Regions from separate parts of the Tsukamurella paurometabola genome, predicted to be linked through region 2. Evidence: riboswitches for the same ligand, from Rfam matches in the RefSeq annotation. Region 2 holds a riboswitch; the other holds the start of a gene.
The links. Region 2 has a riboswitch for S-adenosylmethionine ahead of ELY19_RS05225 (aminotransferase class V-fold PLP-dependent enzyme). Riboswitches for the same ligand answer to the same signal wherever they lie in the genome.

Region 1: another riboswitch for S-adenosylmethionine. It lies ahead of metX (homoserine O-acetyltransferase MetX); the one in region 2 lies ahead of ELY19_RS05225 (aminotransferase class V-fold PLP-dependent enzyme).

The regions. Positions count from the first base shown of each region.
Region 1 covers NZ_LR131273.1:2,575,687-2,586,829, forward strand. The annotation lists gene ELY19_RS12890 (pyruvate carboxylase) at 1-1,692, opposite strand, end outside; gene ELY19_RS12895 (alpha/beta hydrolase) at 1,946-3,628, shown strand; gene ELY19_RS12900 (tRNA (cytidine(34)-2'-O)-methyltransferase) at 3,669-4,133, opposite strand; gene ELY19_RS12905 (HdeD family acid-resistance protein) at 4,183-4,794, opposite strand; gene ELY19_RS12910 (bifunctional methylenetetrahydrofolate dehydrogenase/methenyltetrahydrofolate cyclohydrolase) at 4,882-5,748, shown strand; gene ELY19_RS12915 (DUF3017 domain-containing protein) at 5,748-6,062, shown strand; gene ELY19_RS12920 (hypothetical protein) at 6,168-7,574, shown strand; gene metX (homoserine O-acetyltransferase MetX) at 7,596-8,738, opposite strand; SAM riboswitch class IV at 8,753-8,870, opposite strand; gene ELY19_RS12930 (MFS transporter) at 9,002-10,147, shown strand; gene ELY19_RS12935 (guanyl-specific ribonuclease) at 10,159-10,605, shown strand; gene ELY19_RS12940 (barstar family protein) at 10,602-11,033, shown strand; gene ELY19_RS12945 (exodeoxyribonuclease III) at 11,030-11,143, shown strand, end outside.
Region 2 covers NZ_LR131273.1:992,593-1,003,735, forward strand. The annotation lists gene ELY19_RS23720 (tRNA-guanine transglycosylase) at 1-350, opposite strand, end outside; partial or broken gene ELY19_RS23725 (MDR family MFS transporter) at 414-2,090, opposite strand; gene ELY19_RS05210 (MarR family winged helix-turn-helix transcriptional regulator) at 2,087-2,563, opposite strand; gene ELY19_RS05215 (YbaK/EbsC family protein) at 2,669-3,151, opposite strand; gene ELY19_RS05220 (hypothetical protein) at 3,213-3,596, opposite strand; gene ELY19_RS05225 (aminotransferase class V-fold PLP-dependent enzyme) at 3,622-4,926, opposite strand; SAM riboswitch class IV at 4,980-5,091, opposite strand; gene ELY19_RS05230 (HAD-IIA family hydrolase) at 5,175-5,960, shown strand; gene ELY19_RS05235 (MFS transporter) at 5,933-7,303, opposite strand; gene ELY19_RS05240 (TetR/AcrR family transcriptional regulator) at 7,364-7,975, shown strand; gene ELY19_RS05245 (hypothetical protein) at 8,026-8,565, shown strand; gene ELY19_RS05250 (RtcB family protein) at 8,637-9,803, opposite strand; gene ELY19_RS05255 (DUF3885 domain-containing protein) at 10,067-10,603, opposite strand; gene ELY19_RS05260 (hypothetical protein) at 10,728-11,111, opposite strand; gene ELY19_RS05265 (DUF4279 domain-containing protein) at 11,110-11,143, shown strand, end outside.

The DNA of each region.
Region 1 (11,143 bases), 1.6 Mb from region 2:
CGAGAACAACTGCGGTGTCAGCCGCGCCTCGTACGGCGCGATGGTGGCGAGCGCCGATGTCCGCACGCGGGTCGCCAGCAGTGACTGGTGCGCGTCGCGGAACGTGGTATCGGTGACCGCGAGCGCCGTCTGCGCGCGCAGGTCCGCGGCGAAGCCGGCCGGCCCCAGGCGCTCGAGCCGCTGCTGCGAGCCCTCCGGAGCGGGGACGCTCAGGTCGATGTCGGGCAACTTGTCGTTGGCGTACACCTTCGTCGGGCGGGTGCCGTGCGGCTTGTTGACGGTGACGTCCGCCAGGTAGCGCAGGATCTTCGAGGCGGTGTCCGACGAGCCGCGCGCGGTGAGCAGCTCCGGGCGCTGCTCGATGAAGGACGTGGTCACCTTCCCGGCGACGAAGTCGGGATCCGCCAGGACCGCCTGCAGGTACGGGATGTTCGTCGCGACGCCGCGGATCCGGAACTCCGCCAGGGCGCGCCGCGCGCGGACGATCGCGGTCTCCCGGTCGCGGCCGCGGGTGGTGAGTTTGACCAGCATCGAGTCGAAGTGCGGGCTGATCTCGGCGCCCACCGAGGTGCCGCCGTCGAGGCGGATGCCCGCGCCGCCCGGCGTGCGGTAGGCGCTGACCCGCCCGGTGTCCGGCCGGAAGCCGTCGGTGGGGTCCTCCGTGGTGATGCGGCACTGCAGGGCAGCGCCGTTGAGGCGGATCGCGTCCTGCGTGAGCCCCAGTTCCGGCAGCGTGGAACCGGAGGCGACCCTGAGCTGCGCCGCCACCAGGTCGACGTCGGTGACCTCCTCGGTCACCGTGTGCTCCACCTGGATCCGCGGGTTCATCTCGATGAAGACGTGCCGGCCCTGCGGGTCGACGAGGAACTCGACGGTGCCGGCGCAGCTGTAGCCGATCGCCGTGGCGAACTTCACCGCGTCGGTGCACAGCCGCTCCCGCAGCTCGTCCGAGATGTTCGGCGCGGGAGCCATCTCGATCACCTTCTGGTGGCGCCGCTGCAGCGAGCAGTCCCGCTCGAACAGGTGGATCACGTTGCCCGCGGTGTCGGCGAGGATCTGCACCTCGATGTGCCGCGGGTCGATCACGGCCTCCTCCAGGAACACCGTCGGATCACCGAACGCCGATTCCGCCTCGCGCGAAGCGATCTCGATCGCATCCCGCAGGTCCTCGATCGCGGCCACGCGCCGCATGCCGCGCCCGCCGCCACCCGCCACGGCCTTGACGAACACCGGGAAGTGCATGTCCTCGGCCGCGGCCAGAAGTGCGTCCACGTCCGACGACGGCTCCGAGCTGGCGAGCACCGGCAGCCCCGCCTCGCGGGCCGCCGCGATCGCCCGCGCCTTGTTGCCGGTCAGCTCCAGCACCTCCGTGGGCGGCCCCACGAACGTGATCCCGCGCTCCGCGCACGCCGCGGCGAGGTCCGGGTTCTCCGACAGGAACCCGTACCCGGGGTACACGGCGTCCGCACCGGACTTCACCGCGATCCGCAGGATCTCGTCCACGCTCAGGTACGCGCGGACCGGATGCCCCTCCACACCGATCTGGTAGGCCTCGTCGGCCTTCTGGCGGTGCGGGGAGTTGCGGTCCTCGTACGGGTACACGGCGACGGTGCGCGCGCCGCTCTCCACCGCGGCGCGGAACCCGCGGATCGCGATCTCGCCGCGGTTGGCCACCAGGACTTTGTTGAACATGTTGGTATTACCACCGGTCTTCGTGGGACGGACGACGTGCGCGGCACGGCCCGGGAGTGCTGGAGCCGCCGCGTGTCGATGATATTGGCGGTCCGACCCGGGCGCGGCGCATCACCGGATCCGGACGCGCTTTGCGCGCGCAATCCGCGGGAACCGGGCATGATGAGCCGTCAGGCGTTCTGCAACAGGGGAGACGTGGATGAGTGAGGTAGTCGAGGGCGCGGCCGACGCCGCCACCGAGGGGGCCGGGCACATGCTCGACCGGGTCCGGGAATGGTGGTCGCACCGGTACACCTTCACCGGGACCGCGGTCGGGCTGGTCTTCCTCTGGCTGTCGCTGACCCCGTCGCTGCTGCCTCGCGGTCCGCTGTTCCAGAGCCTGGTCAGCGGCGGTTCCGGCGCGCTCGGTTACATGTTCGGGGTCTTCGCGGTGTGGCTCGTGCGATTCATGCGGTCGCAGGACTCGACCCCGCCCGCGCCGCGCACGGCCTGGTGGTGGTTGCTCGGCATCGGCGTCCTCGGAACCACCGGGATGGTGCTGTTCTTCGACGCCTGGCAGACGCGGCTCCGCGATCTCATGGACGTGGAGTACCTGCGCTTCATCGACTATCTCGAGATCGGCGTGCTGTCGATCGTGCTGCTGTACGTCTTCGTCGAGGTCGGCAAGGGCGTGCGCACGCTGGTGCGGTGGATCGCGGGCAAGCTCGGCGGCTACTGCCCGCCCCGCGTCGCGGCGGTGGTCGCCGTGGGCCTCGTACTCCTGCTGTCGGTCGGCGTCATCAACGGCGTCGTGGTGCGGGGCGCGATGGACGCGATGAACACCACCTTCTCCAAGGTCAATCGGGAGGGCGGCACCGACCGCCCGGCTCCCACGAGCGCCTTCAGGTCGGGCGGCCCGGGCTCGCTCGTCGAGTGGTCGTCGCTGGGCAAGCAGGGGCGCGTCTTCGTCTCCAACGCGCAGACCGTCGAGCACCTCACCGCCTTCAACGGCACTCCCGCCGTGGAGCCGATCCGCACCTACGCCGGGCTCGGTTCGGTGGATTCGGACGATCCCAACCGGTACCGGGCGATCGCGGAGAAGACCGCGCAGGAGCTGGAGCGCACCGGCGGCCTGCGGCGCAAGGTGGTCGCGGTCGCGATGACGACCGGCACCGGCTGGGTCAACGAGGCGGAGGCCGGCGCACTCGAGTACATGTACAACGGCGACACCGCGATCGTCAGCATGCAGTACTCGTACCTCCCCAGCTGGCTGTCCTTCCTCGTCGACAAGCAGAACGCGCTGGACGCCGGCCAGGCCCTCTTCGAGGCAGTCGACAAGCGGGTCAAGGCACTGCCCGAGGGGCAGCGGCCCAAGCTCGTGGTCTTCGGTGAGAGCCTCGGCTCGTTCGGCGGTGAGGCCCCGTTCCTCTCGCTCAACAACCTGCTCGCGCGCACCGACGGCGCCCTCTTCTCCGGCCCCACGTTCAACAACGAGATGTGGGTGCGGCTGACGCAGCAGCGCGACGCGGGATCGCCGGAGTGGCTGCCCGTGTACCAGCAGGGCGCCAACGTCCGGTTCGCCGCCCGCGCCGAGGATCTCTCGAACCCGCCCGGTCCGTGGAACGGTCCGCGCGTCGTCTACCTCCAGCACGCCTCGGACCCGATCGGCCGGTGGACGCCGGACCTCGCCTTCAGCAAGCCGGACTGGCTGCGGGAGAAGCGCGGAGTCGACGTGCTGTCGTCGGTGTCGTGGGTCCCGATCGTCACCTTCCTGCAGGTCTCGGCCGACATGGCGGTGGCCGTCAACGTGCCCGACGGGCACGGGCACAGCTACGTCAAGGCCGCCGCGGACGCCTGGGCCGCGATCCTGGAACCGCCCGGCTGGACGCCGGAGAAGACCGCGAAGCTGCGACCGATCCTCAACAGCCAGACCGGCTACAACGAGCCGACCGGGTAGCCGGGCGTCGGCCGCCGAGGCGGGCCGGGCCCCGGCACGGTCAGACGGCCCCGTCGAAGCCGTTCTGCCGCCACGCCTCGTAGGCGACGATCGCGGCGCTGTTGGCGAGATTGAGGGAACGCCGGCCGGCGAGCATGGGGATGCGGAGCGCCTCGGTGATGCGCGGGTCCGCGAGCACCTCCGGCGGGAGTCCCGTGGGCTCCGGGCCGAACAGGAGGACGTCACCCGGTGCGTACGCCACCTCGTGGTGGTGCCGGGTCGCGTGCGCGGTGTAGGCGTAGACGGTCCGCGGTCGGAGCGCCGCCCACGCGGCGTCCAGGTCGGCGTGGACGCTCACGTGCGCGAGGTCGTGATAGTCGAGCCCGGCGCGGCGGAGCTTCGGCTCGGACAGGTCGAAGCCCAACGGTTCGACCAGGTGCAGCTCGCATCCGGTGACGGCGGCGATGCGGATCGCGTTGCCCGTGTTGGGAGCGATCCGGGGTTCGAAGAACAGAATGCGGAACACGGGTGACGATCCTGTCACCCGTGTCCCGCATTCGGGGGAGGAGGGGCGGTCAGCCGACCAGGCCGGACACGCGCCGCTGCACCTGCTTGGCGGTGCTGCGCAGCTGGAAGGCGGAGATGACCTGGACGATGCCGATGGCGACGGCCCAGATGCCCGCGACCAGCACGAGCACCTCGACGGAGAACGGGTACGCGATGAGCACCGCGCCGCCCGCGAGGCTGAGGATGCCCAGGATCACGACCCACACCCGGTTGGGGAGCTGCTTGTCGGAGATGCCGATCACGATCGAGGTGACGCCGGAGAAGATCCAGCTGACGCCGATCCAGATGCCGAGGATCGCCACCGAGTTGACGACGTCGTCACGGAAGCACGAGACGCCCAGGACCAGCGCGAGCGCGCCACTGATCACGGTCAGCACCCGGTGCTGGGTCTCGCCGAGCAGGCCCGCGATCACCTGGAAGGCGCCCGTCAGTAGGAGGAAGACACCGAAGAGGATGCCGACGACCAGCGTGGTGGGCCCGGGCCACACCGCGATGATGACGCCGAGGACGATGGACAGGACGCCGAGCGCCAGGATGGCCTGCCACGTGGACTTGACGCCCTGCTGGATGCCCTGGACGCCCTGCTGGATGCCCTGCTGGAGGGGATTCTGATCAGTCATGGGTTCAGTATCGGTTGGAATACGAACGAAAGCGACTCGAACCGGTGGAAATCGTCGGCCGGATCCGAGGGCGATAGGATGTGCGCCGTGACGGCTCTCGTATTGGACGGTAAGAAGACCCGCGACGAACTCTTCGAGAGCTTCCGCGAGCGCGTGACCGCGCTGCGGGCGCGCGGGGTCGTCCCCGGGCTCGGCACCGTCCTCGTGGGCGACGATCCGGGCTCGCACTCCTACGTCAAGGGCAAGCACGCCGACTGCGCGAAGGTCGGCATCGAGTCGATCCGCCGTGACCTCCCGGCGGAGATCACGCAACCCGAGCTCGAGGCCGTGATCGACGAGCTCAACGCGGATCCCGCGTGCACCGGCTACATCGTGCAGCTGCCGCTGCCGAAGCACATCGACGAGAACGCGATCCTCGAGCGGATCGATCCGGCCAAGGACGCCGACGGCCTGCACCCGACCAACCTGGGCCGCCTGGTGCTGGGCGCCGACGGGCCGCTGCCGTGCACCCCGCACGGCATCGTCCACCTGCTGCGCCGCTACGACGTCCCGCTCGACGGCGCGCACGTCGTGGTGGTGGGGCGCGGCGTCACGGTCGGTCGCCCGATCGGCCTGCTGCTGACCCGCCGGTCCGAGAACGCCACGGTCACCCTGTGCCACACCGGTACCCGCGACCTGGCCGCCGAGGTGCGGCGCGCCGACATCGTGATCGCCGCGGCCGGCGTGCCCGGCCTCATCACCGCGGACATGGTCAAGCCCGGCGCCGCGGTGCTGGACGTGGGCGTGAGTCGCACCGCCGACGGCCTGCGGGGCGACGTGGATCCCGGCGTCGCCGAGGTCGCCGGCCACCTCTCGCCCAACCCCGGGGGCGTCGGCCCCCTGACCCGGGCCTTCCTGCTGGGCAACGTGATCGACGCCGCGGAGCGCGACCTCGCGCGTTCGGGCGGGGCGTAGTGACCGAACCCGCGGTCGAGCAGTACCGGCGCGCCCGGGTGGTGCGTGCGGTGATCGCGAACGCGGGATACGTGGCGGTCGTGGGTGTCCTGGCGGCCGGGATGGTCCTGGTGGGCCTGGAGTACTGGCGGCGCGGCCTGTACGTCTTCGGCGCGGGAACCGGCCTCGGCGCCGTGCTCCGCGCCACGCTGCCCGAGCGCAGGCAGGGGCTGCTGCGCGTGCGGAGCCGGTGGTTCGACGCCACGGTGCTGGCGTTGGCCGCCGTCGCCATCCTCGTCGTCTCCTACGGCATCAGCCCGCTCGGCACCAAGTAACCCGCATACTCGAAACAGCAGATTTCTATTCCTGTATGTAACGTTTCGGCATCGGGTACGATGTGGGCAGATAACGGCTCGGTGAGCGACCCGATCGGAGGTGCCATGAGGATCTCGTCCTTCGGCGCGTCCGTGGGCTCCGGTCCCGTGCACTGCGTGCTCCTCGACATCGAGGACGGGCACGTCGTCGGCCGCCAGGCGCGCACCATCGATCCGGGGCCGTACCGGCTCGGGCGCCGCGGCAACCTGCTGTCCTCGGGTTTCGACCTGCTCGCGAGCCATGCGGAGGGCGACGTCGACGCCTCCGCGGTGACGGTCCGCTCGCGGCGCGACCTGCTCTCCGTCCGCCTGGGTGCGCGCGGCGGGGTCCGCGCCGCGGGGATCGTGCGCGACGCCGACGCCGTCCTGCGGGGCCTCGGTGAGCGCGGCTCCATCGCCCGGTACGACGCGGCGCTGGTCGCCGACCTCGGTGTCGACGGGACGCGCCTCTACACGGTGCGCGACGGTGCGATCACGGCCGAGCGGCGCACGCGGGCCGTCGTCTCCGACGGTGCCGGTTCCGCTGCCGCGGATCACGTCGCAGCGCTCGTCCGTTCGGCCCTCGCCGGGGCGTCCGCCGCACCCGAGGCGATGGCGCTCGTCGGCGCCGGGGCTCTGAACACCGTTGTCCGGGAAGCGGTTTCCGGGGTCGCGCGCGACGCCGGGATCGAGCCGGTCCTCGTCGACGAGCCGGAGACGATCACCGCCTCCGGCGCCGCGCTCATCGCGGCGGACCGCCGGGCCGCGGGGACGGCACCGTCGTCACTGGTGGACAGCGGGATCGGCGTCCTGGGCGGGCACAGCGTGCGGCTCACCGCGGCCATCCTGCCGCTCCTGGTGGTCGCCGCGTTGACCGGCGCGGTGCTCGCCACGGGATACGCCACCGGGATCATCGGGCCGGCCGCGCGGAGCACCGAGGAGGTCGTCCCCACGTCCTCCGATTCGGTGACCCCCGAGGACCTCAGCACCACCACGGAGCCGCGGATCACCAGCGTGACGTCGACGCTGCCGCCCGCCAAGCCGGTCGCGCCCACGCCGGTGCCGCCCGAGCACGGCGACGGCGACCCGATCACGCCCACGATGACGACCTTCGCCCCGCCGCCCGTGATCCCCACCACGACGCGGCCGCCGGTGCCGTCGACACCGACCGTCCCGCCGACATCGCCGACGGGCACGCTGCCGACCACGATCCTCCCGACGATCCCCACCGGAAGCCCGACGGGGACGCCGTCCGGGACCACCGCGCCCAGCACCCCCACCGAGGGCACCGGCACGCCCACACCGGAATCACCGGCGCCGAGGCCGGGCAACGGCCTCGTGGCCCCCGCGACCGGCGCCGCGCAGGGGACGGGGAGCTCCAGTTCGAATCCGGTGAACACCGGAGCGGCGCAGTCGGACGCGACGGCGGAGGTGGTCACGGGAGAGCCGCCGGCTCCGTCCTCCGCGCCGACGGTGACGGAACCCGCGCCCTGACGCGGCGCTCTCGCGGACCGATCAGCGGCGCGCGAACTCGAGGGTCCGGCGGAGCAGGGAGTCCACGGCGTCCTTCTCGGTGAGGAAGCCGTCGTGTCCGTCGCGGGAGTGCACGATCACCGGATCCCCACTGCCGGGCAGCAGCTCGGCGAGCTCGCGCTGCAGCCGCACCGGGTAGAGACGATCGGAGTCGATGCCGCCCACCACGACCGGGACCCGGCACGCGCGCAGGGCCGCGTCCACGCCGCCCCGGCCGCGGCCGACGTCGTGATGATTGAGCACCTCAGTGAGAACCACGTAGCTCCCGGCGTCGAACCGGTTCACCAGCTTCGCGGCCTGGTGTTCCAGGTACGAGGTCACCGCGTACCGGCCACCCGCGCGCGGTTCCTCGCGGCCCTGCGGGCGGTTCTCGAACCTGCTGTCCAGCTCGATCTCCGTGCGATAGGTCAGGTGCGCGATGCGCCGCGCGACGCCGAGCCCGGCGTCCGGGGTGCGTCCGGTGCCGTAGTAGTCGCCGCCCTGCCAGTGCGGGTCGGCCCGGATCGCGGCGATCTGCGTGGTCTGCGTGCCGATCTGATCGGCGGTGGCGCGGGCGCCCACCGCGAGGACCAGGGCCGAGCGGACGAAGTCCCCGTACATGAGGGCCCACTCGAGGGCCCGCGCGCCGCCCATCGACCCGCCGACGACCGAGGCGATGTCGTGCACGTCGAGGGCCCGCAGGAGAGCGGCTTCGGCCTCCACCTGGTCGCGCACGGTGATCACGGGGAAGCGGGAACCGTAGGGACGTCCGTCGGGGGCGATGGATCCGGGCCCCGTCGACCCCGAGCAGCCGCCCAGGACGTTCGCGGAGACCACGCACCACTCGTCCGTGTCGACGGCGGCGCCGGGGCCGATCAGCCCGTCCCACCAGCCGGCCGAGCGGTGATCGGCGTCCGCGGGCCCGGTGACGTGGGAGTCTCCCGTGAGCGCGTGCAAGGCCACCACGACGTTGTCGCGGGCAGCGTTGGGGGTACCCCAGCGCTGGAACGACATCGTCACGTCCTCGAGGACCGCACCGGACTCCAGCACCAGCGGGCCCAGCGCCACCGTCTGCACCGCGCCGTCGGGGACGCGTGCCCAATCGCCCAGCGGGCTGTCGACCGGCCGGCCTGTGCGGGTGCTGATGGTCACCGAACCTCTCCTCGCGCTTGCCACCCGGCGGCGACCGCCGGGAAACCGGGTCATCACCCGGGGCACCCCACCGCGGTGGAGGGTTGCCGGTCAGCAAGCCGGGGCTGCGCACTGACACTCATGACCACTCCCCGCAGCATAACCGACGCGGAAGGCCGTGAACGAGGTCACAGGCAGGGGCGGGAAGCACGGAAGGCGGGGCGGTGTTGCACCGTTGCGTGGAATCTTCTGCCCGGACCAGACTCGCGGTCGGCGCCATGGCGCTCGGCGGCTTCGGCATCGGCACGACCGAGTTCGCGGCGATGGGCCTCCTGCCCGACATCGCCACCGACCTCGGCGTCACCGAGCCGGTGGCGGGCCACGTCATCTCGGCCTACGCGCTGGGCGTCGTGGTCGGGGCGCCGCTCATCGCGGCGGCCTTCGCGCGCGTGCCGCGCCGGGCGCTCCTCATCGCGCTGATGGTGGCCTTCACGGTCGGCAACGCGTTGTCGGTCTTCGCGCCGACCTACGGCACGCTGATGGCGGCGCGGTTCATCGCAGGCCTCCCGCACGGCGCCTTCTTCGGCGTGGCCGCGCTGGTCGCGGCCCACCTAGCCGGGCCCGCGGAGCGCGGGCGCGCGGTGGGGCAGGTGCTGATGGGGCTGTCGGTGGCGAACGTGATCGGAGTGCCGCTGGTGACCTGGCTCGGGACCGCGCTGAGCTGGCGGTACGCCATGGGCGTCGTGGTCCTGATCGGCGCGGTCACCGTCGGGGCGCTCCTCGCCTTCCTCCCGTCGGTGCAGATCCCGGTGACCAATCCGCTCACCGAGCTCGGCGCGCTGGCCCGCCCCCAGGTGTGGTTCGCGCTGCTCACCGGTGTCGTCGGCTTCGGCGGCATGTTCGCCGTGTACACCTACATCTCGACGACCCTGACCTCCGTGTCGGGGCTCAGCGCGGCGTCGGTGCCGGCGGTCCTGGCGGCGTACGGCGTGGGCATGGTGATCGGCAACGCGGTGGGCGGGCGCGCCGCCGACGGCTCGGTGACCCGGTCGATCGCGGTCGCGCTGCTCGCGCTCGTCGTGCTGCAGGCGCTGTTCTCGCTGTGCGCGCCGCAGCCCTTCGCGGCCGTGACGCTGTTCTTCCTGATCGGCCTCACCGCCTCGGCGCTCGTGCCCGCGCTGCAGACCCGGCTGATGGACGTCGCGGGCGAGGCGCAGACCCTGGCCGCGACCCTGAATCACTCGGCGCTCAACATCGCCAACGCGCTCGGCGCCCTGCTCGGCGGCGCCGTCATCGCGGCGGGTGGCGGGTACACCGCTCCCGCCCTGGCCGGCAGCGCGCTGGCCCTCGCCGGGCTGGCGGTGTTCGGCACGGGGATGCTGGTCGCGCGGCGGTCGGCGGAACCTGTCGGAGCCGCTCGGTAGGGTCGTGGACCATGCGAAGGATTCTCGCGCTGTGCGCGATCGCCCTGCTCGCCGTCGTCGGCCTCGTGGCGTGCGGGAAGTCGGCATCCGGGCCGTCCGCCACGGCGAAGCCGGCCGTCGGCTCCTCGGCCGGCGTCCCGTCGGCAGCGTCCGCGTCGGCCACCGCGCCGTCGAACTCCGCCGTGCCGGAACGCGTCCGTGCGACCCTGGCCCGGATCGACGCCGGCACCTGGCCGCCGAACGACGGCTCGGGCACGCAGGGCGGCCGCAACTTCGGGAACTTCGAGGGACGCCTGCCGAAGACCGACAAGCAGGGCAGGCGCGCGAAGTACACGGAGTGGGACGTGAACGTCAAGAAGCCCGGCCGCGGCCGCGACGCCGAGCGCATCATCACCGGGGCCGACGGCGGCGCCTGGTACACCCTGGACCACTACGAGACCTTCACGAGGATCCGATGAGCACCCTCCCGCAGTTCCTGACGTCCGGCGCCGGCGCAGCTCTGACCCGTGCCGATCTCGACTCCCTCAAACGGCGCGAGCGCCCGCGCGTGCTCGTCGCCCGCGGCAGCCGCATGCGTACGAAGGCCGCCCTGCTCGACGAGGTGTCCGCCGCGCTGCAGTTCCCGCTCGACTTCGGTGGCAACTGGGACGCCCTCGCCGACTGCCTGGGCGATCTCGACTGGCTCGGCGGTCCCGCGCTCGTCGTACTCGGGGTCGCCGAGGCCGAGCAGGTGCTCGCCGACGACGCCGGCGCGCTCGCGACGTTCGTCGCGGTGCTCGCGGACCGGGAGGTGCAGGTACTGCTGTCCGTGTCCGACGACGCCGACGGGCCCCGGGTGCGCTCCGCCTGGGCCGCGGCGGGCCTGACCGTGGAGGCGCTCGCATGATCGTCACGTCCATCAACGTCAACGGCATCCGCGCCGCGGTGAAGCAGCGCTCCGAGGAGAACCTCGGCATGCTGCCCTGGCTCCGCGAGACGAAGGCGGACGTGGTGCTG
Region 2 (11,143 bases):
GTGAGCCCGGCGATCGCGCCCCGGCCGGCGACCGGGATGTAGGCGGGGGTGGTGATCTCGCCGCGCGGCAGCACCAGCCGACCGGCCCGCGCCCCACCGGGTCCGGTGGCCTCGACGGCGAACCGGACGGGGTCGGTGGTGCCGGCGGCGCGCAGGCGGGTGTTGCCGGCGATCGCCCGGTAGCCGGTGCGCAGCTCCGCGAGTTCGGCGGCGAGCGAGGCGTTCTGCGCGCGCAGCTCGTCGATCTCGGAGCGGGAGGCCGCGGCCTGTTCCGGTGTGGGCGGCGGCGTGGGAACGGGGCCGGTGGGCGGTTCGGTCACGATCTCCTCCGTCGGTGCTGTGCCCGCCACCGATTCCGCGGCGGCGCTGATCTCCGCGGTCTCGATGCTGTCAGGCGTCGCGGCATCGCCGGACTCCGGGGTGGTCGCCTCGATGGCGGGTGCGGTGCGCAGGGGCACGGACTTCCAGAACAGCACGAGCACCAGGCCGACGGCGGCCAGCACGGTGACGGCGAGGAAGACGACGTCCATCGAGTCGGCGAACCCGGCCTTGAGCGGGTGGACCAGGGTGTCGGGCAGCTGCTGCAGCGCCGACGTGTCGGACATGATGTCGCTGACGGCGCTGGAATCGCCGTGCACGAGCTTGGCGGCGAAGTCCTGCGCGGCCGGACCGTCGTGGCCCGCGGCGGCGCGCTGCACGGCCGCCGTGTACTCGGGATCCGCGGCGGCGTCCGTCATCCGCGAGCTCATCTTGTTCGGCATCTGGGAGAACAGCACGGAGAGGAACACCGCGACGCCGAGCGTGCCGCCGATCTGCCGGAAGAAGGTGGCGGCGGCGGTGGAGACGCCCATGTCGCGCGGCGGGAGGATGTTCTGCAACGCCAGGGTCAGGGGCTGCATCAGGTTGCCGAGGCCGAAGCCGATCACGGCGGCGCCGGCCATGACGTAGCCGATCTGCACGTCGGCGCTGATGTAGTGCATGCCGAACATGCCCGCCGTGAGCAGCACCGCGCCGATGATCGGGAAGATCCGGTAGCGCCCGGTGCGGGAGATCATCTGGCCGGCCAGGATCGAGCCGAGCATGAGCCCGGCGACCATGGGCAGCATGAGGAAGCCCGCCTTCGTGGGGCTGGCGCCGCGGACCACCTGGAAGTACTGGGGCAGCAGCGAGATGCCGCCGAACATGGCGGCGCCGACGACCATCGAGATGAGCACGCCCTGCGCGAAGATGACGTTCTTGAAGATGCGCAGCGGGATGATCGCGTCCTCGCCCATGAGCTTCTCGATGCCGATGAACGCGAGGACGCCGGCCGCGCCGACGGCGTAGCAGGTGATGGCCCGCGTCGAGCCCCAGCCCCACTCCTGGCCCTGCTCGGCGACGATGAGCAGCGGCACCAGCCCGACGGACAGGGCGATGGCGCCGAACCAGTCGATGCGCACGCCCTCTCGGCGGGTGTGCGGCAGGCGCAGCACGCGGGAGACGACGGCCAGCGCCACGACGCCGATCGGCACGTTCACCAGGAAGACCCAGCGCCAGCCGGAGATGCCGAGGATGCTGTCGGCGCCGGAGAACAGTCCGCCGAGAACGGGGCCCAGCACCGAGCTGGTGCCGAAGACGGCGAGGAAGTAGCCCTGGTACTTGGCGCGCTCGCGCGGCGGGACGATGTCGCCGATGATGGTGAGCGCCAGCGACATCAGCCCGCCGGCGCCGAGGCCCTGCACGGCGCGGTAGGCGGCCAGCTCGTACATCGAGGTCGCGGTACTGCACAGCAGCGAGCCGATCACGAACACGGTGATGGCGAACATGAAGAACGGCTTGCGGCCGTAGATGTCGGACAGCTTGCCGTACAGCGGGGTGACGATCGTCGAGGTGATGAGGTACGCCGTGGTGACCCAGGCCTGCAGCTTGTAGCCGTTGAGGTCGTCGGCGATGGTGCGGATCGCGGTGGAGACGATGGTCTGGTCGAGCGCGGCGAGGAACATGCCGGTCATGAGGCCCGACAGGATGTAGAGGATCTGCTTGTGCGTCAGGCCGGCGCCCGCGGTCTCCACGACTCCGGCGTCGCCGCGGTCCGCCGTCGCGGCGGTCACTCGCCTTCCCGCATCAGCTTGAGCGCCTGCTCGAACTGCACCAGCGCGCGCTTGCCCAGCGTGACGAACTGGTCGATCTCCTCATCGGTCCACTCCTCCATCAGGGGCCGCAGCTTCTCGTTGCGCTGCTCCCGGATGAAGTCGACCTTCGCCTTGCCCGCATCGGTGGCGGAGACGAGCGCGGCGCGCCGGTCGGACGGGTCCGCGGTCCGCTCGGCGTACCCGAGATTGGTCAGGGTCGTCACGTACCGGCTCGCGGTGGAGGGATCGGTGTGGATCTGGTCCGCGAGCACGGACGAGCGCATCGGGCCGTCCTTCACCAGCGCGAACAGCGCGGTGTACGCCGCGAGCTCGACGCCGTCCGGGGCGACCGCGTGCCGGGTCATCACCGCGTGCCGTTCCTTGAGCCGGGTCAGTTCGGCGATCACGCCGACGATCCCCTCGATCCGGTCCGCTCGTTCCTCGTCCGTCATCACGCCTCCGCAGGTCCTGTCCGATCCCGTCGCCGGGTTTCGAACACGCAAAACTACGTGCAGCCTACAACTATTAGGAGAACTAGTCGACTCGGGCGAACCGGCCTATGCCGCCGATGTCGTGACGATTCTGGCACCGGTGAGGGCCACGAGCGCGGCGAAGTCGGTGCGGAAGATCGTGTCGTGCGTACCCGCGGCCGCGTACAGGTCCGGGTACTCGGCGAGCGACTCGTCGATGACGGTGACCACGGGCCGCGGATGGCCGACGGGCGAGACGCCGCCGATCACCTGGCCGGTCGCGGCGACCACGTCGTCCGGCGTGGCGCGGGTGATCGCGTCGTGGCCGAGCCGCCCCGCGAGCCCGGCGGTGTCCACCCGGTGCCGACCGCTGGACAGGACGAGCAGCGGCGCACCGTCGGCCAGGAAGACGAGGCTGTTGGCGATCGCGCCCACCTCGCAGCCCAGCGCGGCGGCGGCCTCCGCGGCGGTCCTGGCACCGTCGGGCACGTGCCGGACGGTGTCGGGGTGGCCCGCGGCGACCAGCGCCGCGCGGACGGCCTCGGTGCGGGCGGAGTACTGCTCGGTCACGGCGACCAGTATGCCCGGTTCGCCGCCGCGGGGGCGCGGCCGGACCCGGGCCGCTCCGCGACTACGCCGCGAGCAGGGTGGCGATGAGGTCCTTGGTCCGCGCCCCGCCGACGGGCCGCAGCACGACCGCATCGGCGACCTCGGCGGCGTAGACGTCCTCGATCAGGGACTTCAGGCCCGACGGGGTGCCCACGTACGTGATGCCCCGCGCGCCGTCGCCCTGCGGCGCGTAGCTGGCGCGGGCGTCGGCCGCGCGCTCGTCGATCACCACGTCGACCTCGAGCGCGACGGCCCCCGGCTCCCGCCCGGCGCGCTCGGCCTCGGCACGCAGGTAGCCGCGCTCGCGCTGCGCGAGACGGAGGTCGGCGGCGCGCACCCGGGTCAGGTGCACGGACTCGGGCTCACCGTCGACGGTGACCACGAGGGCGGGGCGGGAGACGGTCATGGCGTTGTTTCCTCCTGGGCGGTGACTACTTCGCTCGTGCGGACAGGTCGTGGAGTGCGCGCACCAGGCGGCGCACGTCGTTCTCGCTCGTGCCGAGGCCGATGCTCGCGCGGACGGCACCGTCGTAGCACCCCAATCGGTGAACGACGGGATGCGCGCAGAACTTCCCGTCGCGCACGCCGATCCCGTACTCGGACGAGAGGAACTCGGCGACCTCGCGGGGCGTGCGGCCGTCGACGGTGAACGCGACGATGCCCACCCGCTCGGTGGAGTCGGCCCAGATCTTCAGGGTCCGGACCCCGTCGATGCCCTCGAGCGAGCGGAGCAGCAGGTCGGTGAGGAAGCGCTCGTGGCGGGCGATCGCGTCGTCGCCGAGCCGGGTGATCGCCTCGCAGGCGGCGGCGATCGCGACGGCGCCGAGGACGTTCGGCGAGCCCGCCTCGTGCCGGGCGGGGCCGGTGTGCCAGGCCACTTCCACGGACTTCGAGACGGGGGTGCCGATCACCTCGTAGCTGGCGCCGCCGCCGCAGCGGACGGGCTCGGCCTCGTCGAACCAGTCGGCGCGGCCGACGAGCACGCCGGACCCGAAGGGCGCGTACAGCTTGTGGCCGGAGAAGGCGAGGTAGTCGACGCCGCTCTCACGCAGGGAGATCCGACGGTGCGGGACCAGCTGGGCGCCGTCGACGGCGATGCGCGCGCCGTGGCGATGGGCGAGCGCGGCGAGCCGGCGGATCGGCAGCACCTCGCCCGTGACGTTGGAGGCGCCGGTCACGCTGACCAGGGCCGCGGGCCGGGCGCGCAGCTCCTTCTCGAGCACCTCGAGGGTGCCCTCGATCGACAGCGGCGCCGAGATCACGCGGGCCCCGATCCGCTTCCACGGCAGCAGGTTCGCGTGGTGCTCGCAGTCGAGGGCCACGACCTCGCCGGGGACGCAGCCGGCCAGGAGATTGATCGAGTCGGTGGTGTTGCCGGTGAAGATGACGTGATCGTCGGCGCGGGCGCCCACGAACTCGGCGACGACCTCGCGGGCTCGCTCGTAGCGAGAGGTGGAGCGCTGCGAGAGGTAGCCGGCGCCGCGGTGCACGCTCGCGTACTCGCCGAGGGCCTCCTGGACCGCGGCCTGCACCTCGACCAGGGCCGGGGCGCTCGCGGCGTAGTCGAAGTTGGCGTAGCGGACGGTCGCGCCGTCCTTGAGCGGGGCGTACTCGTCGGCACCGGTGACGGCGGCGAGGGGCCCCAGCGACAGCGGCGCGCTGCGGACGGCGGCGGCCGGCGACGTGACGGTCGGGGTGAGGCAGACGGCGGTGCGCTCGGAGGTGGTGATACTCATGAGACGTGTCCTTCAACAGTTGAGGACGCGCGGCACCGCCGAGCAGTGCCGCGAATCCGCGCTTGCCGCACCCTTCCGATGCGGCCAGGTCGTCACCCGGAGCACCCCACCGCGGAGGAGGGTTGCCGACCAGCGAGCCGGGGCTTGTCACTGGCACTCATGACCTGCGTCGAGAATGCCCTGTGGGCGGTCCGGTCGTCAAGGTTCGAATCACGGCGACGCCAAATCATCCGGAGTAGATTCGCGGCATGACCGAGTGGACGTACCTGATGGACATGGACGGGGTGCTCGTCCACGAGGAGCACCTCATTCCCGGCGCCGACGCCTTCATCGCGGAACTCACGGCGGCCGGCACGCCGTTCATGGTGTTGACCAACAACTCGACGCGCACGCCCCGCGACCTGCGCGCGCGACTGGTCGCCACCGGCCTCGACATCCCCGAGGCCCGGATCTGGACGTCGGCGCTCGCCACCGCGAAGTTCCTGCAGGACCAGCGACCGAACGGGACGGCGTACGTGGTGGGTGAGTCCGGCTTGACCACGGCCCTGCACGACGTGGGCTACGTGCTCACCGACAACGATCCCGACTACGTGGTACTGGGCGAGACCCGCACGTACTCGTTCGAGGCGATCACCACCGCCATCCGGCTGATCGAGCGCGGCTCGCGGTTCATCGCCACGAACCCGGATCCGACGGGGCCGTCGCGCGACGGCCTGCTGCCCGCGACCGGCGCCGTGGCCGCCCTCATCCGCGAGGCCACGAACCGGTCGCCGTACTACGTGGGCAAGCCGAACTCCCTCATGATGCGGTCGGCCCTGCGCGCCCTCGGGGCGCACTCCGCGGACACGCTGATGATCGGCGACCGGATGGACACCGACATCGTCTGCGGCCTGGAGGCCGGCCTCCGCACCATCCTGGTGCTCACCGGCATCTCCACCCGCGAGTCCGTGACCGCCTACCCCTACCGCCCCACCCGCACGATCGACTCCGTCGCCGATCTCGTCGGTCACACGGAGGACCCGTTCCCCGGCTGAGGACTCCGCGCGACGAGCACGGCTCCGACGCCGATGGCCGCGACCAGGCCCGCCATGATCACGAACGCGGCGCCGTAGGCGGTCGCGGGCTCGGCAATACCCGCGGTCGCGGCCACGAGCACGGCCAACCCGATACCACCACCGATCTGCTTGGCGCAGTTCATGATTCCCGAGGCGATGCCCGCCATCGAATCGGGAACGCCGGCGACGGTCATCGCGGTCAACGGTAGATTCATGACGCCCGCCCCCACCGCGATGAGAACGGCGGGGAGGAGAACCGCTGCGACATAGGTCGATTCGGGCACCAGACGACTCTGCCAGGCGAAGCCCGCGGCGAGGAGGAGCGAGCCGACGGCCACCAATGCGGTTGCGTCGTATCGCTGGAGGAGGCGCGGCGCGCACCGCAGGCCCACGATCAACTGGATGACGGTGTGCGGCAGGAACGCGAGACCGGCGATCATGGGCGGATACCCCAGCACGACCTGCAGCTGGAGTGACAGGAAGAACCACATGGGAACCAGCGCCGCCGCGGCGAGCAGGATCCCGACGTTGCCCCAGCGCACGACCCGCCCCTTCAGCACACCGGCCGGGACCATCGGCAGCGGACTGCGGCGGTCTCGACGGACGAAGGCGGCGAACAGGATCGCCGCCGTCACGAGCGCCGCGCCGCCGGCCGTCCAGCGCCGCTCGCCCATCGCGCCGAGCCCGAACGCGGCGGTCATGAGCGCCGTCGTCACCAGGACCGCGGCGCCCACGTCCAGGCGGCCGCGCCGTGCGCGCGATCGCGCCGTTCCGGCGGGCACCGGGGCACGCCGCGCCAGGGTCGAGGCGATCGCGCCGAGCGGAACGTTCACCAGGAGCACCGACCGCCAGCCGAACGCCTCCGTGAGCACGCCGCCGCACAGGTTGCCGGCCGTGCCGCCCGCGATGCTCATCGCGGTCCACCAGGCCAGCGCCCGGGTGCGCGCCTCTCCCTCCTCGAAGGTGGTGGTGACCAGTGCCAGCGCGGCGGGCGCGACGAACGCCGCGGCCAGCCCCTGGAGCGCACGCCCCGCGAGGAGGACCCCCGGGTCGGGGGCCGCCCCGGCCACGACGCTCGCCGCGGTGAACAGCGCCATGCCGCCACCGAACGTCGTGCGAACACCGACCAGGTCCGCGAACCTGCCACCGATCAGGAGAAAGCCGGCGAACGGCAGGGCGTAGGCCGTGACCACCCACTGCTGCCCGACGGTGCCGAGCCCCAGGTCGGCCCGGACGGCGGGCAGCGCGATGTTCACGACCGAGACGTCGAGCGTGATCATCAGCTGCGCGAGACAGGCCGCGGCGAGCACGCGTCCAGACATGACCCACCTTTCTACGTCACCTGTATCAAAATGATGTGATACGACTGTATCAACAAGGAGGTGGCGTTGCCGAGGTCCGTGGATCACGACGAACGACGAGCTGAGATCGCCGACGCGCTGGCCCGCGTCGCTGCTCGCGACGGCCTGCATGCGGTGTCGATGCGCTCGGTCGCCGCGGAAGCGGGCGTCTCACTGCGGCTCGTGCAGTACTACTTCACGAGCAAGCAACAGCTCCTCGTGGGGGCGCTCCGGAGGCTCGAGGAGCAATCGAACGAGCGGTGGCGGGCCCGGCTCACGCGCATCGGAGCGGATCCCACGCCGTGGCAGGTGTTGACCGCGTTCATCGAGGAGGCGCTGCCGACCGACCCTCCCAGCCGGAACTTCTACCGGGTCTCCTCCGCGTTCAGCGGTCTCGCGTCGACCGATCCCGCTCTCGCAGCGGAACCGCTCGCCGGGGGCGTCGGCCGGCTCCGCGCGGCCGTCGCCGCCGCCTTCGACGACGCTTCCCGCGCAGGGGAACTCGCCGCCGGCGCGGATCCCGGCCTGGAGGCGGACACTCTCGTCGCCCTCTGCAACGGCTTGAGCACCTCGGTGATCATCGGGCATCACACGCCTGAGCGCGCAGTCGAGATCGCCAGTTACCACCTCGACCGCCTGTTCCGGAAGCGCTGAGCATGGTTACCGCGATCCGGTACTACGCGACCGAGGAGGATCACGCGCGCATGCTGGATCGCCTCGGCGAGCCCGAGGACGTCACGCTGCATCCATGGCCGGTGGTCGCGACGCCGCCGCTCCGCCTGTCCAGGGCGGAGGCGCTGGCGGTGCCCCAGGTGCTGATTGCCAGCCGTTCACTCGGACCGCCTGTCGTGGCCCGCGAGGAGAGCGACGCCATGACTGGCGGAACCAGGTCAGCGCTGTTCAACCGCCTGAACTGGAGGCGCCTCACACCGAGCACAACGGAGGGCCTCGTAGACTCGAACACGTCGCCGGCCCTGTACTGGGAACCCGCGACCTGCACCGCCGAGGGCCTCAGCACCGGATCGATCGGGTCTCAGGCGGATTCGATGCTGGCCGTCTCCTCGGACTACGAACGATGGGTCAATCGAACCATCGCCTGGGTGCGCCGGAACGGTACGCGAGTCTGGGGTTCGACCGCGACGCACCGGCGCACCGACCTGGACGTGAAGCTTCCGTTCGTGTCGTCGGTGTACGCACTGCCCGACGCCCTTCGCCTCCTCGAGGAAGGCGCGGCGGGTCGCTGAGGATCTCTCACGGACTTGCGCAGGTTGTGGCTGCGAATCAACAGCGTGCCGCAGCCACAACCTGCACATGTTCACTGCCCCTTGACGTTCACGATCTGCCGCAGCACGGCGCGGACCGTGACCAACTGCTCCGCATCTGCCATCACGCGGTCGATGGGCTTGTAGGCCTGCGGGATCTCGTCGATGAAGTCGGGGCTGTCACGGAACTCGATGCCCGCCATGGCCTCCCGCAACTGCTCGTGCGTGAAGGTCTTCCGCGCCGCGGACCGGGAGTACTCCCTGCCCGCGCCGTGCGGCGAGCTGTTGAGCGACGGGGCGTAGCCCTTGCCCTCGACGATGTAGGACGCGGTGCCCATGGAGCCCGGGATCAGGCCGAGCTTGCCCTCGGTCGCCTCGATCGCGCCCTTCCTGGACACCCACACTTCCTTGCCGAAGTGCCTCTCGCGCTTGGTGAAGTTGTGGTGGCAGTTGATCCGCTCCGCCTCGACGACAGGTGTTCCCACCCACTCGCCGAGCTGGCGGATCACCCGGTCCATCATCTCCTCACGGTTGAGCAGCGCGAAGTGCTGCGCCCACGTCAGCTCGGCGATGTACCGGCGGAACTCGGGCGTGCCCTCCACGAGGTACGCGAGGTCCGGATCCGGCAGCTGGATCCACCACTGCTTGCACAGGCGGGTCGCCACGGCGATGTGGTGCTGGGCGATCTTGTTGCCCACGCCGCGAGAGCCGGAGTGCAGGAACGCCCAGACGGTGTCGTCCTCATCGAGGCTGATCTCGATGAAGTGATTCCCGCCGCCGAGGGTACCGAGCTGCAGCGCCCAGTTCCCGGCGTACGTCGCGGGATCGAAATCGGCGCGCTCGGCGAGCGCCGTCAGCTCCGCGATCCTCGGCTCCGCCGTGGCCACGACTTTCGTGTTGTAGCGGCCCGGCGAGAGCGGGATCGCCCGCTCGATGGCCTCGCGGACCGTCGCGCGGTCGTCCGGCAGATCGGCCAGCGTGAACTGGGTACGGACCGCGATCATGCCGCAGCCGATGTCGACGCCGACCGCCGCCGGGATCACTGCGCCGAGGCTCGGGATGACCGAACCGACGGTGGCGCCCTTGCCCAGGTGGGCGTCGGGCATCAACGCGATGTGCGGGTAGATGAACGGCAGCTTGGCCGTGGTGATCGCCTGCTCGCGGGTCTTGTCGTCCAAGATGGACGCCCACGAGACCAACGACTTACTGATCTTCTCCATGTCTTTCTCGTCTCGATGTGATGGTCACCGGTCCGAGAAGCCATGCGTGTGACGCATGGGTACCGGGCCGGCGCTGGAACGACGGCCCGGGTTGCCGCAGGTTATGCAGGCACGCCGAACCGACGGCAGTCGTACTGCCGCAGCGATTCGGGGAGTTTCCGCATATCCATGTCCAGGAGGCTATTCGACTGCAACGAAGACTTCCAGATGTTTTCCGGGCCGCGCCTCCACCCTCGAAGCTCGCTCAACGACTGCCCCGACATCTACGCCCCGCGGTTCGCACCATCGCAGTCCAGAACCGCATCGCCGAGGGAAGCGCCCGGAAAGCCCGGAGCCGGAAGCCAGTCGGAGAAGAGAGCCGCTGTGCGGTCGCGCTCACCGGTCGTCGGCAATATCAGGTCGGCGCCACCGTCGTACGGGTGATGCACCCAGGTCGCGTCCGCATCGGTGATCATGACGCCGCTGACCACCTCGTCGGCGACGAAGCGCAGCAGGCGCCGAACCTCATCGGCATCCCGCCGGACGATGGAGAGGTAGTGATGGGTCCAGATCCGGTACTCCTCGCCCTCGTCGTCCTCGGTGAAGGTGCGCCACAGGCGCGGCCGCGGGAGCAGACCGACGAGGTCGGCGGACCGTCGAACAGGCCGGGCTGTGGACGAGTACGACGACGTGACCACCCACAGGTCGTCCGCACCTGCCCGCAGGTCGTCGAGTTCGGCCAGATAGCGGGTGAGCACCACGTCGTACTCGGCCTCGGTGTCCGGATATTGTTTGCTCTCCGGCAGGCTGTGCAGCCTCACCCATCGCTCATGGCACGTCGCCCGAAGCCAGTACGCGTACGGCAGTTCAGAGCCGACGTTCCGAGTCCAAGCCGCGTCGAACGCGGTGACCTCCGAGGGTGTGGGGCGCCGGACGCCGCCGGAGTCACTCATCGGGCCCGCTCCATACGACGTCTTCGATCGCCGGCAGCTGGAGCGGGCCGCTGCCGTAGGAGTAGACCTCGAGGCTCGCGAGGAAGCCGTCGAGCAGGAACACGATCATCCCGCCCAACGGTATGTCGCCGTCGCCGGGGATGTCGGCACCCACCGGGAGCGGACTCGCCGCGGCGGCCGGTGCCAGCGCGCGGTCCGCCACGAGATCGGCCGTGCCGCAACCGCAGGGGCAGGACCGGTCCGAGTTCACGCGGAGAGTGGGAACCTGTGCGCGGAGTTCGCCGACGCCGGGGAAGGCGAAGTACAGGAAGCCGTCGAGGATGGCCCGCTCACGATCAGTGAGCGGGCGCAGGCTCGTCGGCTCAGGCACCTCCATGAGCAGCACCGTAGATCGGCCGCTGATCGCGG